Regions from separate parts of the Halomonas sp. KHS3 genome, predicted to be linked through region 3. Evidence: predicted binding sites of a transcription regulator. Region 3 holds the regulator's gene; each other region holds the start of a gene.
The links. Region 3 encodes sigma-54, which starts transcription at its own class of promoters, with help from an activator protein. Its sites were predicted from a motif close to TGGCACNNNNNTTGCTNT; they were not measured.
Positions count from the first base shown of each region.

Region 1: glnA (glutamate--ammonia ligase) is a predicted target of sigma-54. The motif match lies at 1,454-1,471, and genes of this name have one in related genera.
Region 2: RO22_RS00545 (amino acid ABC transporter substrate-binding protein) is a predicted target of sigma-54. The motif match lies at 1,054-1,071, and genes of this name have one in related genera.
Region 4: speB (agmatinase) is a predicted target of sigma-54. The motif match lies at 1,642-1,659, and genes of this name have one in related genera.

Region 1 is NZ_JWHY01000008.1:79,567-82,705, reverse strand. It holds gene glnA (glutamate--ammonia ligase) at 1-1,232, opposite strand, end outside; gene RO22_RS17480 (hypothetical protein) at 1,766-2,389, shown strand; gene RO22_RS17475 (acyltransferase family protein) at 2,438-3,139, opposite strand, start outside.
Region 2 is NZ_JWHY01000001.1:119,092-122,230, forward strand. It holds gene hemE (uroporphyrinogen decarboxylase) at 1-31, shown strand, start outside; gene speE (polyamine aminopropyltransferase) at 31-897, shown strand; gene RO22_RS00545 (amino acid ABC transporter substrate-binding protein) at 1,167-2,192, shown strand; gene RO22_RS00550 (amino acid ABC transporter permease) at 2,294-3,139, shown strand, end outside.
Region 3 is NZ_JWHY01000002.1:1,371,016-1,374,154, forward strand. It holds gene rapZ (RNase adapter RapZ) at 1-364, opposite strand, end outside; gene RO22_RS08325 (PTS sugar transporter subunit IIA) at 452-922, opposite strand; gene hpf (ribosome hibernation-promoting factor, HPF/YfiA family) at 927-1,235, opposite strand; gene RO22_RS08335 (RNA polymerase factor sigma-54) at 1,333-2,745, opposite strand; gene lptB (LPS export ABC transporter ATP-binding protein) at 2,875-3,139, opposite strand, start outside.
Region 4 is NZ_JWHY01000011.1:196,444-199,582, reverse strand. It holds gene RO22_RS20975 (sigma-54 interaction domain-containing protein) at 95-1,513, opposite strand; gene speB (agmatinase) at 1,737-2,687, shown strand; gene RO22_RS20965 (YjiH family protein) at 2,791-3,139, shown strand, end outside.

The sequences.
Region 1 (3,139 bases), on a different contig from region 3:
GCCACAGTCGGTACTGACTTGCCTTCTTCTGGCGGCAGGTCGTACAGGTTTTTGTCCATGGCATCGCCAGGGTGGATCTTGTTTTTGATACCGTCGATACCCGCCATCAACATGGCAGAGAACGCCAGGTAAGGGTTGGCAGTCGGATCAGGGAAGCGCGCTTCCACACGCTTGCCTTTCGGGCTGGCGGTGTAAGGAATACGGATTGAAGCCGAACGGTTGCGGGCACTGTAGGCCAGCATGACCGGCGCTTCAAAGCCAGGCACCAGACGCTTGTACGAGTTGGTAGAAGCGTTAGTAAAGGCGTTCAGGGCACGGGCGTGCTTGATGATGCCGCCGATGTAGAAAAGCGCCATTTCAGACAGACCAGCGTACTCGTCACCGGCGAACTGGTTGTTGCCATCTTTCCAGAACGACTGGTGAACGTGCATACCCGAACCGTTATCACCGACCAGCGGCTTCGGCATAAAGGTGGCCGTTTTGCCATACGCGTGGGCCACGTTGTGGATCACGTACTTCATTTCCTGAACTTCGTCAGCTTTCTTCACCAGCGTGTTGAACTTAACGCCGATTTCGTTCTGACCTGCGTTGGAAACCTCGTGGTGGTGTACCTCGACGGTCTGACCAATCGCTTCCAGGGTATTACACATTGCGCCACGAATATCGTGGAAGCTATCGACCGGAGGAACCGGGAAGTAGCCGCCTTTAACGCGCGGACGGTGGCCAAGGTTGCCGCCTTCCACGACACTGTCGGTTGCCCAAGCGCCTTCGTCGGAGGTGATTTTGTACATGGAGCCCTGGATATCAGACTTCCAATGCACTTCGTCAAAGATAAAGAATTCAGGCTCAGGACCGAAGAACGCGGTGTCGCCCAGGCCAGTAGACTGCAGGTAAGCTTCTGCGCGCTTAGCGATAGAGCGCGGGTCACGATCATAGCCCTGCATAGTGGCCGGCTCGATGATGTCACAGCGCAGCACCAGCGTCGCATCTTCGGTGAAGGGGTCAAGGTAGCCCGTACCATCTTCCGGGCGCAGAATCATGTCGGATTCGTTAATGCCCTTCCAACCTTCAATAGAAGAGCCATCGAACATTTGGCCATTCTCGAAGAATTCTTCGTCTACATCGCGCGCAGGCACGGTCACGTGCTGTTCTTTACCGCGAGTGTCGGTGAAACGCAGGTCTACCCATTTAACATCGTGTTCTTCAATTAGCGCGAGAGTCTTGGCTGACATAGTGTCCTCCGGTATGAGCGTGGCTTAAAGCTAACGACAGTAAGCTACCGATAAAAGTGTTGTTCGACAAAATACGTGCTAAACCGCACGTTTGTCATTCTTGTTCGCTCAACGTTTGCCTGACATTGGTTAACAAATCGCTCAGCGAGCATTTCAGACCGGCTATCGTTTTAGCACGCCGCAGGGCTTATGCCTACGGCCCGCTAGCCGCTTGCAAATACAATGCAGAGAACATGCCAACACTGCACCAATATGGCATAAAAAAACAACAACTATCTGTTTTATAAACATTAAAAAATGGCTTCAAATGCCTCTTGATGACGCATAACGGCGCAACAGGCTATTCTGAACCGTCTAAAAAACCTCTTATGCACCAAAATAGAACAAAAATAATGCCGCGCGCCCCATCAAAGTGCACAAGTCATACTTAGCGCTGTTTTTTAGCTCGCAAATTTTTTTACTTGCTACGCAAATAAACCAGATACTACAATAAATTACAATTTGATAGATTTGCTTACAATCGGAGTCGGCAAATGGGATCGGTCTGCTTTATCGTTGATGCCATGGTGACGGGTGAAATGTTGCCACGCCACTTAAAATCCATACGTGAATCCGGTGTCGCCGACCACTTGCTGCCCATTTTGGTGACAGCCACTCAAGCGCAAGCACGCCTGAGTGCTATTGAACAGCGCTACCATGCTCATTCGCTGATTACACCATCAAGGCCGCTGGGGGCTCGCTTGAATAAAGCCGCGTTTACCAGCCAAGCAGAGTGGCTCATCATTGCGCTACAGAAAAAACCACTGCCTGCGGAGCTTTGGTGTGCACTCTATTCACAGCTCAACACTTACACCCTTGACGCCTTGATTATTGGCCTCACCCGGCCATCGCTGTCGGAACGCATCCTGCGGCGCTTATTGGCCAGTGCTTTACTTTTGCCGCCCTACATTGCCGTGAGGCGAGCCTGGCTAGAACGCTTGGGTGGGTTTGACCCTGAGCTGGACGATAACAGCGCGATCGACGATTTTCTGCAACGTTTACACGCCTGCCCTACGCGTTTAAAAACCTACAACGGAAACCTGCTTAGACTAACGAAAGAGCCAGAAAACCCTTTTCTACCTAACCCCCCGGCTACGGCTTTCACTCCACGCCTATAATGCGTTTTCTGCCGCTATCCACAGATACCATCCACCGCCACTCTCTGACTAGCTTACCTTTAATCGCTTGCCGAACAGCATGGCGCCCAGTGTCGTGGTATTGGCGAGCTTATTAAGCCCCACTGACCCCACCACACCAACCGCCATAAGCGCCAGTGCATACACGCCAATGGGCAACGACAACGGCTCGACAGCCAGATCAGCGAGCACAAAGAACATGGGGTGAGCCAAGTAAATGCCAAACGAATACGCATTAATGTGGCGCACCCACAAAGGCGCAGGACGCCCGGCCAAGTAGCGCATGGCACACAGCGTGAACAGCACGAAGAAAGGAATGACCCACACCTCTTTGGAAGAGAAGGCCAGCCAACCTGCAAAGGTCGCGGCAATAATCAGCGCCACCATTAGCACCAACCAGACCGGGCGGGCCATTTGCTGCATCCAGGCAGGCCGCGCCAGCATCACGCTCTCAGGGGGTAGCGGGTAGTAGCGCACCAGCACCAGGGCAAGAAAAAACACATAGATCCAACCCAGTGGAGCAATCCACAGCAGATAGCCGGGCAGGTCAACCTCAAACCAGTAAGCCAACCCCCAATACGCCATGCTGATCACACAAGCGCCCCACAGCCACGGCACCGGGTTCAAACGCCACAGCTGCCAACGGGTAAACAGCCAATAGGCCACATAAAACTGCATCGCAATAATCAAAAAATAGCCATGCCAGCCCGCGTACACATAATACTCAATGGC
Region 2 (3,139 bases), on a different contig from region 3:
CACAAATGCACAGCACTCAGGAGCCAATTGATGAGCGATTTACGCGACGACCAATGGTTTACCGAAGTCTTTGATAGCCACGGCAGCGCTTTCTCACTGAAGATCTCTGAAAAACTGCTGGATGTACAGAGCCAATACCAGCACCTAGAGGTCTACGCCACCGAGACCTACGGCAACCTAATGGTGCTGGACGGCTGCGTGATGCTGACTGATCGCGATAACTTCCTCTACCATGAGATGATTGCGCATCCGGCGCTGTTTACTCACCAAGAACCCAAGCGTGTAGTGATTATCGGCGGCGGCGACTGCGGCACCTTAAAAGAAGTTCTCCGCCACCCAGGTGTGGAGAAAGTGACCCAAATTGATATCGACGAAGAAGTGACTAAAGCGTCTGAGCGTTTCTTCCCGTCGTTGGTAGCGTCGAATAACGACCCCCGTGCTGAACTGCTGTTCGCCGACGGCGTCAAGTGGGTGGACGATGCACCTGATGAGAGCATCGATGTGCTGATTATCGACTCCACCGACCCGGTTGGGCCCGCTGAAGGGCTGTTTAAAACCGATTTTCTCAAGCGCTGCCACCGTATTTTGAAAAGCGGCGGCGTAATGGTGCAGCAGAGCGAATCACCGATTTACCACAGTGGCTCGATCATCCGAGAGCTGCGCAACGACATGTTGAAAGCCGGTTTTGACAGCGTTGCCACGCTGCCCTTCCCGCAGCCGGTTTATCCTTCAGGCTGGTGGAGCGTAACATTGGCGGGTAAAGCCACCGACGTGAATACGTTCCGCGAGCAGGCAGCCACCAACCACGACTTGCCGCTTGAATACTATAGCGTTGACGCCCATCGAGGTGCGCTCGCCCTTCCGCCATTTATGCGCAAGGCATTCGCAGCCGAGTAAACCACGCCTAATACCTGCCTTCGTGTTACCGCCCACCTCAGCTTGCCCTATTACGGTGCAATGCGAGGAGGGCGGTAACCTTTTTTGCACCTAGACCTTCGTCTCGAATTCGTTGAGTAGCGTTGAAAAGCGCTGAATTAACGCCTGTACCCTTGTTGGCATCTTCCTTGCTAGGTTTAGTGACATGCTACGGCATGCATAACTATTTCAACTACTGGTTTCATTAACTGATTTCAGTAGCTGATTCCAATAACTTCGAGGGAAACTAGATGTTCAATAAAAAACACTTAGCGCTTCTGGCGTCCGCTGGCTCACTTAGCCTGGCGGGAATGGCAACTGCTCAAGCCGACACCCTGGAAGATACCATTGAGCGTGGCGCCGTTCAGTGTGGTGTGAGCGATGGTTTGCCGGGCTTCTCAGCTCCGGACGACGACGGTAACTGGCAAGGTATCGACGTTGATGTATGCCGCGCTGTAGCGGCAGCGGTACTCGGCGACTCAGAAGCCGTCAACTATATTTCACTCAACGCCGTAGAGCGCTTCACCGCCCTGCAATCAGGTGAAGTCGACGTTCTATCACGTAATACCACCTGGACGACTACCCGCGATACTACTCTGGGCCTGAACTTCACCGGGGTTACTTTTTACGACGGCCAGGGCTTCATGGTATCCCGTGACCTGGGTATTACCGGTGCTGATGAACTCGACGGCGCCTCCATCTGCATTCAGTCTGGCACCACTACCGAGCTGAACCTAGCTGACTACTTCCGTGCTAACGACATGGAATTCAACCCGATCGTATTTGATACCTCTGAGCAAACCGTGGGTGGCTATCAGGCCGGCCGCTGTGACGTGCTAACCTCCGATACCTCTCAGCTAGCGGCGCTACGTATTCAGCTAGACGATCCTTCAGCCTCGATGATCCTGTCTGACGTTATCTCCAAAGAGCCACTAGGCCCTGTGGTTCGTCATGGTGACGATCTTTGGTTCAACATTGTGAAATGGTCGCTGTTCGCCATGATTAACGCCGAAGAGTACGGCGTCACCAGTGAAAACGCTGAAGAAATGCTTAACTCTGAAGACCCCAACATCGCTCGCTTGCTAGGCCAAGACGGCAACTACGGTGAAGGCATGAACCTAGAAGCAGATTGGGCCTACAACATTATTAGCCAAGTGGGTAACTACGCTGAAAGCTTCGACCGCAACGTGGGCATGGGCTCGCCGCTGGAAATTGAGCGCGGTGTTAACGCCCTGTGGACCGACGGTGGTTTCCAGTACGCTCCCCCGATTCGCTAAGCGTCTCGCTTGACCCCGGCCCGCCGCCCTCTTCACAGGTATCTGTTTAAAGGTCGTGGCGGGCCATTTGATTGACCTTCCGTGTAGCGGAGACGCCATCCATGTCTGTAAGACCTAACGTTCGCCCCGCTGGCCACAAGCCGCCGTTTTGGCGAGACCGCGCTAAGCGCGCACTTATTTTTCAGCTTATATTGGTCGCCGTTGTCGCGGCTTTCCTGATCTATATTATCGGCAATACCCAAGCCAACCTGAATGCTCGCGGCATTACCACTGGCTTTGGCTTCCTGGGCAACACAGCCGGCTTTGGTATTGGTCAAAGCTTAATCGAGTACTCCTCCCAAAGTACCTACGGCCGCACTTTTGTGATTGGCTTGCTCAATACGCTGCTAGTCGGTGGATTGGGGGTGTTAGCTGCCTCGATTATTGGTTTTATCGTCGGTATCGCGCGGCTATCGCCCAACTGGTTGATCGCTCGGCTAGCCAATGCGTATATCGAAACGTTTCGTAATATCCCCCTGCTGCTGCAAATTTTCTTCTGGTACTTCGCGGTACTGCGGACGTTACCTAGCGCTAGAGAGAGCATGGCCTTTGGTGAAGCCATTTTCCTGAACGTGCGCGGGCTGTACCTGCCTCAGCCACTGTTCGAGTCAGGGTTTGGTCTTATCCCAGCTACCTTCGTGGTGGCTATTATTGCCAGCATCGCACTGGTCATGTGGAACAAGCGCCGTCACGAAGCCACCGGCAAGCGCCTACCGGTTTTCTGGATGTCTCTGGTGATTATCTTTGGCCTACCACTGCTGGTACTGGTCGCTACAGGTGTACCGGTGACCTGGGAGATGCCGGTACTGCGCGGCTTTAACTTCGGCGGTGGTATCACCATTATCCCTGAATTTTTGGCCCTGTGGCTGGCGCTGTCTATCTATACCGCGTCCTTCATTGCGGAGATT
Region 3 (3,139 bases):
TATTGATCGCCTCTTCCAGCGTCATTTCGCTATCGCGGGTCAGCGGATGACGGCGACGCGTTGCTGAGTAACGCTCAAGCAGTATGCGCGCATCGGTGGTCAGGTAAATAACTTGAAAGTCGATTTTACGCTGGCGCAACTCGTCTAATAAAGAGGGCAGGCGCTCCAGAGCTCCCGGCAAATTGCGGGCATCAATACTCACCGCTAAATGTGCTCGGTCGCCCTGGTCACGCAGTTCATCCACCAACGACCCCAGCAACATAGCTGGGAGGTTATCAATCGCGTAGTAGCCAAGATCTTCCAGCGCTTGCAAGGCGATAGATTTACCTGACCCGGAGCGGCCGCTAATGATCACCAGTTGCATAGAGTCTCTCTTTGCTTTGATCAAGCTGCGTTGAGGGTGGTGAGCGGATAACCTGCTGTGATCTGCCCTGAACAGGGTTTCAGACCCTTAGGCCGCTGATTGCTCGCGAATTTTGGCGGTAATCAGCTCAAGCAGTTCGCGCTGGCTGGCTGCTTTACGCAGTTGCTGGCGCGTGTCCGCATCATTCATGATGGTCGCTACCTGACCCAGTAGTGAGAGATGCGTGTCATCTGCCTCTTCGGGTACCAACAGGACAAACACCAGATCTACCGGGTCGCCGTCGATAGCGTCAAAATCGATCGCTTCAGCCAGTTTCAAAAATCCAGCGATAGGGGCGTTGCAGTGGGGGCTACGCGCATGAGGAATAGCCACGCCGTTACCAATACCCGTACTACCTAAGCGCTCGCGGCCGATTAAACGGCTAAACACTTCTTGGCTGTCCAGGCTGGGGATATTTTGGGCGATAAAGGTGCTGTAAAACTCCAGCACCCTTTTTTTGCTGCCCCCGGGGACGTCGAACAGAACGCGTTCCGGGGGGAGTATGGTTTCCAACGTCATTGAATTAACGCACACCGGCGCCTTGGGCGCGAGCTTGTGCTTTTTCCTTGTGTTTAACGAGTTGACGGTCGATTTTGTCCGCTAGTGCGTCGATAGCGGCGTACATATCACTGTCTAGGGCTTCCGCATGTAAGTCAGCACCTGCGGCGTGCAGCGTACAGGCGGCCTGCTGGCGCTCTTTCTCCACTGATAAGGTGACTTGCACCGTAGTTATATTGTCGTAATGGCGCTCTACACGCTCAAGCTTCTCGTTGACATAGTCACGCAAGGCGTCAGTCAGTTCTACGTGATGACCAGTGATATTTACTTGCATTGACGTGCTCCTTATCCATCGGACTGTACTTCGATTGTAACCCTTTTTGCCGCGTTGCAAAGCCCTTGTCGAGAGTTTCCCTGAAACGTTAACGAAGTTAGCGCAAACGACGCCGTTCACTGGAAGAGGGAATGCCCATGGCTTCACGGTATTTCGCCACCGTACGACGCGCCACTTGAATCCCTCCTTCGCCTAATAGCGTCACTAAGCGGCTGTCTGAAAGCGGCTTGCCGGGCGGCTCCTCTTGAATCAGTTTCTTGAGTCGTGCACGGATGGCGGTGCTGGAGTGGCTGTCGCCATCTTGACCGCTCACCTGGCTTGAGAAAAAGTATTTGAGTTCAAACACACCACGGGGTGTATGGATATATTTTTGCGTCGTTACCCGTGAAATAGTCGACTCGTGCATCTCCACGGCTTCGGCAATGTCGGCCAGTATCAGTGGTTTCATGGCTTCTTCGCCGTGCTCTAAAAAGCCAATCTGGCGGGTAATGATTTCGCGACCAACACGCAGCAGCGTATCGTTTCGGCTAGAGAGGCTCTTGATCAACCAGCGCGCTTCCTGCAAGTGCTCTTTGAGAAACTGGTTGTCATCGCTTTTATCCGCACGCTTAATCAAGCTGGCGTAGTCGGGCTGAATGCGCAGCCGTGGCAGGGCCTCGGGGTTGAGCTCTAAATGCCAGCCTTCATTATCGTGGCGGACGACTAGATCGGGGGTGACATAGCTGTCATCGGTGTCGCCGTAGGCGCTGCCTGGGCGTGGGTCTAGGCTGCGAATAAGCAGGATGACATCGGCCAGCTGTTCGTCGTCGAGCCCTAGACGGCGTTTCAGCAGACGCATATCGTCTTTGCCAAGCGCTTCGAGAAACTGCCGCACCAAGCGGCGGGCGGGAACCAGCAGTGGCGTATGATCGGGGAGAGCGGCGAGCTGCAGCATCAAGCATTCACGCAAGTCACGGGCAAATATGCCGGTCGGCTCAAACTGCTGGAGCTTGAGTAGAATGGTTTCCACTTCGCGCTGGCTTAGCCCGTCAATGCCCTGGGCACGAAGCCCTTCACGGATGTCGTTGAGCGGCTGGGTCAGGTAGCCGTTGGCGTCTAGCGCGTCGATTAAACTTTCCGCGACAAGCTGCTCGCGAGCGCTAAAATCGGTCATGGCGAGTTGCCACAGCAGGTGGCCATGAAGGCTCTGCCCGGCTGCCTGGCGCTCAAAGTCGGGGCCTTCGCTGCTGCCCCCCTGGCTTCCCATATCTTGATAGGTATCTGACCAGTCGCTATCTACCGAGAGCTCAGTAGGGATGCTCTCTGACCACTCTTCTTCCTTAGGCTCGCTGACAGCCTGTTCACTAAATTCATCTTCCTGCTCCAGCATGGGATTGGCATCGAGGGCCTGCTGAATTTCTTGACGAAGATCTAGCGTAGAGAGTTGCAGCAGCGCAATGGCCTGCTGCAACTGGGGCGTCATGGTCAGCTGTGTGCCGATACGCAGTTGGAGAGAAGCTTTCATGACCATCTGAGAACCACTCGTTAATCAGAATGCTCCACCCTAGTGCGAGTGAGTGCTTGGCGCAAGTGCAATAAGCATGCCATTGGTCGTAAAGTTGTTTTAAAGCGCTATTTAGGGGCGATTAAGGCAAAAACATTACAGGCGAAAATCGGCGCCCAAATACACATCCCTTACTTTTTGGTTGGTGAGAATCGAGGCGGGCGAGCCACTGGCGATGATTTGCCCATCGCCGACGATATAGGCGATATCGCAAATGTCTAGTGTTTCACGCACGTTGTGATCGGTGATCAGCACGCCGATATGGCGCTGTTTCAGTGCACGAATGATGGTTTTAATCTCACCTACCGAGATGGGGTCAACGCCCGCAAAAGGCTCATCGAGCAGAATAAAAGCGGGCTCT
Region 4 (3,139 bases), on a different contig from region 3:
GTTGGTTGTTATTGGTTCAGCTTGTGTTGAAGGTGTTGCCGTTTCATGACACTTACATGGATGGTTTATGACAGCCGCTGTGTCAAGCAGAAAATCACTTGGCGACTTTAATGCCATAGCGCTGCAACCGACGCACCACGCTGGATTGACTAATGCCCAGCCGCTTGGCAATGGCATAGGTGCTGGGGAGCGTGTTGCACAGCTCTTCTAGCGTTTCACGCTCCAGCCGCGCTAGGTATTGCTTGAGGGTTTCCTGGGGCTCGAGTGCTACTGCCGACCTTGCTGGCGAGGCGCTCGGTAAGTTGGCCGGATGCTGCTCGGCGTGAGGGAGTGCGGCGGGTACTTCGATTTGATCGGTGGGGCTGGAAAGCCAGGCTCTCTCTAGCCAGTTCTCCAGCTCGCGGACATTCCCTGGCCATTCGCCACCCATCAGCGTCGACCAAACGCGGGTATCAAGGATTTTTTGCCGGCCATAGCGCTGGTTGAGCCGATTTAAGCACGCTTCAACCAGGTCGGGGATATCCTCCCGGCGGTCACGCAGCGGCGGCAGGGTGACCGGGATCACATTGAGGCGGTAGTAAAGATCCAGACGGAAAAGTCCGGCCTCTACTCGCTTGCCCAAATCCTGGTTGGTCGCCACGACCAAGCGAAAATTGACCTTGCGTGATCGGGTGTCACCCAGCCGAGTCAAACTACCGTCCTGAATCACCTTGAGCAGTTTGGTTTGCATCAACAGCGGCAGCTCGCCGATTTCATCCAAAAACAGCGTGCCGCCCTCTGCCTGCTCTAACAGCCCGGCTTTGCCCTGGCGGGCGGCACCGCTGAAAGCGCCGGGCTGGTAGCCAAACATCTCGGACTCAAACAGATTCTCTGGAATCGCCGCGCAGTTAACGTCAATAAAGGGGCCGTCACAGCGCTGGCTCCAGCGGTGTAGTTGCTTGGCAAAGGCGGTTTTACCCACACCTGATTCCCCCAGCATCAGCACGTTGGCATCCGAAGGGGCGACCCGCTTAAGCAGCAGCGCAATTTCACGCATCACGCTGCTGCGCACCTGCAAATTGTCCAGGGCGTCATCCAACGCCTGTTCTTCCGCGTCTGGCGCTGCCTGACTGCGCTTTAGGTGTTCGCTAAAGCGTTTTTGTAGCAGCGCATACTCGTCCTGCAATAGCTGCAAGTCGGTTAAGTCCCGCGAGCGGCTGATAATGCGCTCCAGCTTACCGTCGACGAATACAGGGTAGGCTTCGGCAATCACCCGGCGACCTGTTCCGGTGACCTGCATAAGCTGCGCAGGCCGTCGGGTGCGCATCACTTCCATGGTGATGGAGGGCTTGAGTACCCCGGCCGCTTGCAGTTGCTGCACACTGCTGGAGAGCAGCTCTTCTCTGGATACCCCGTAAACCGCTTCGGCCCCTGGGCTGATGTCGACTACTTGCCCATCGCCACTGACGATAAAGAAGTGGTCGTTTGCGGTCTCCACAATGGTTTGCAGTACACGTCTGTCTATTTCACTCATCACAGCCGACCCCCCTGAGTAATTCATTTTTGAATCTTCGATGCAAAAATGAATTGATAAAGCCCCTGATTGATTCATTTTTGCATCGTTTGGTCGTTAATTACACCACTTTATAGGCATCTTCGACTTGGCATGGTCTGTGCAATGTCTTTAGAGGAGTAGTGAAAAGAGCTAGGCCAATACCTACACCGTGCTCACCACCAAAAAATATAAGGAGATGTGTATGTCGGAGTTTAATCAGCCTCTGGGCGGAAACACCATGCCGCGCTTTGCAGGCCCTGCCACCATGATGCGCCTGCCCACCCAAGAGACAGCCGAGGGTCTGGATGCGGCATTTATCGGCATTCCTATGGATATAGGCACTTCAAACCGCCCCGGCACGCGGCTTGGGCCGCGCCAGATTCGCGACGAGTCGCGCATGCTGCGCCCCTACAACATGGCGACCCGCGCAGCGCCCTTTGAAAGCCTGCAGGTGGCCGATATCGGCGACGTGCCTATCAACACCTTTCATCTGCCAAAAAGCGTCGACATCATCACCGCCTTCTATGACGACGTGCTCAAGCACGATTGCATTCCGCTGACCCTGGGTGGGGAGCACACCCTGACGTTGCCAATTCTTCGCGCCATGGCCAAAAAACACGGCCCGGTGGGGCTGATTCATATTGATGCCCATGCCGATGTCAATGAGCACATGTTCGGCGAGCCAATTGCCCACGGCACGCCGTTTCGTCGCGCCCAGGAGGAGGGCTTATTGGCCCATGGCAAGGTAGTGCAAATCGGACTGCGCGGTACCGGCTATGCCGCTGAAGATTTTGACTGGTGTCGCGACCAGGGCTTTCGTGTCGTGCCCGCCGAAGAGTGCTGGTATCGCTCGCTAGCGCCCTTGATGGCCGAGGTGCGTGAGCAGATGGGTGATATCCCGGTTTACATCAGTTTCGACATTGACGGCCTGGATCCTTCTGTTGCCCCCGGAACCGGAACGGTGGAGATGGGTGGACTGACCTCTAGCCAAGGATTGGAGCTGGTTCGCGGTGCCGCTGGGCTGAATATTGTCGGCGGCGACCTGGTGGAAGTGTCACCACCTTATGACCCCAGCGGCAACACCGCGCTGATGGGCGCCACGCTGCTGTATGAAATGCTTTGCGTACTGCCGGGCGTTAAACACAGCGAGTGACGCCGACCAAATAGCTAACAAAGAAATAGCGACTAAATAAAAAAGTACTGACCTAGCTACGCCGCCAGCCACCTCCAATAATCACTTCCAATGGGTGACCCCTATGTCGTATAGCAACGTTAAATCGGAACAGCCGACCTCGTCGGCACCGATACCCCGCGCGCACTTACTGAAATTTATCATTCCATCGCTAATTGGGGTGCTGCTGTTTCTCGTCCCTTTTCAAGTGGGCGATACCATCAATATCGGCATGGGGCTCATGGCCGATAGTCTGCAGGCTTTGCTGGGCTCGGCGCTGCCGGCCATTGCTGTCGTTGTGCTCTGCCTGTCGGTGGTAGCGACGATTTACGCCAAGCTAGCTAACCCTTCCTGGGCCAAAAAGGGCATGCTGCACGAAATGTTTCATGTCGGGCCAGTGTGGTTGGTGATGCGCGTTTTAGGCGCGCTGTTTG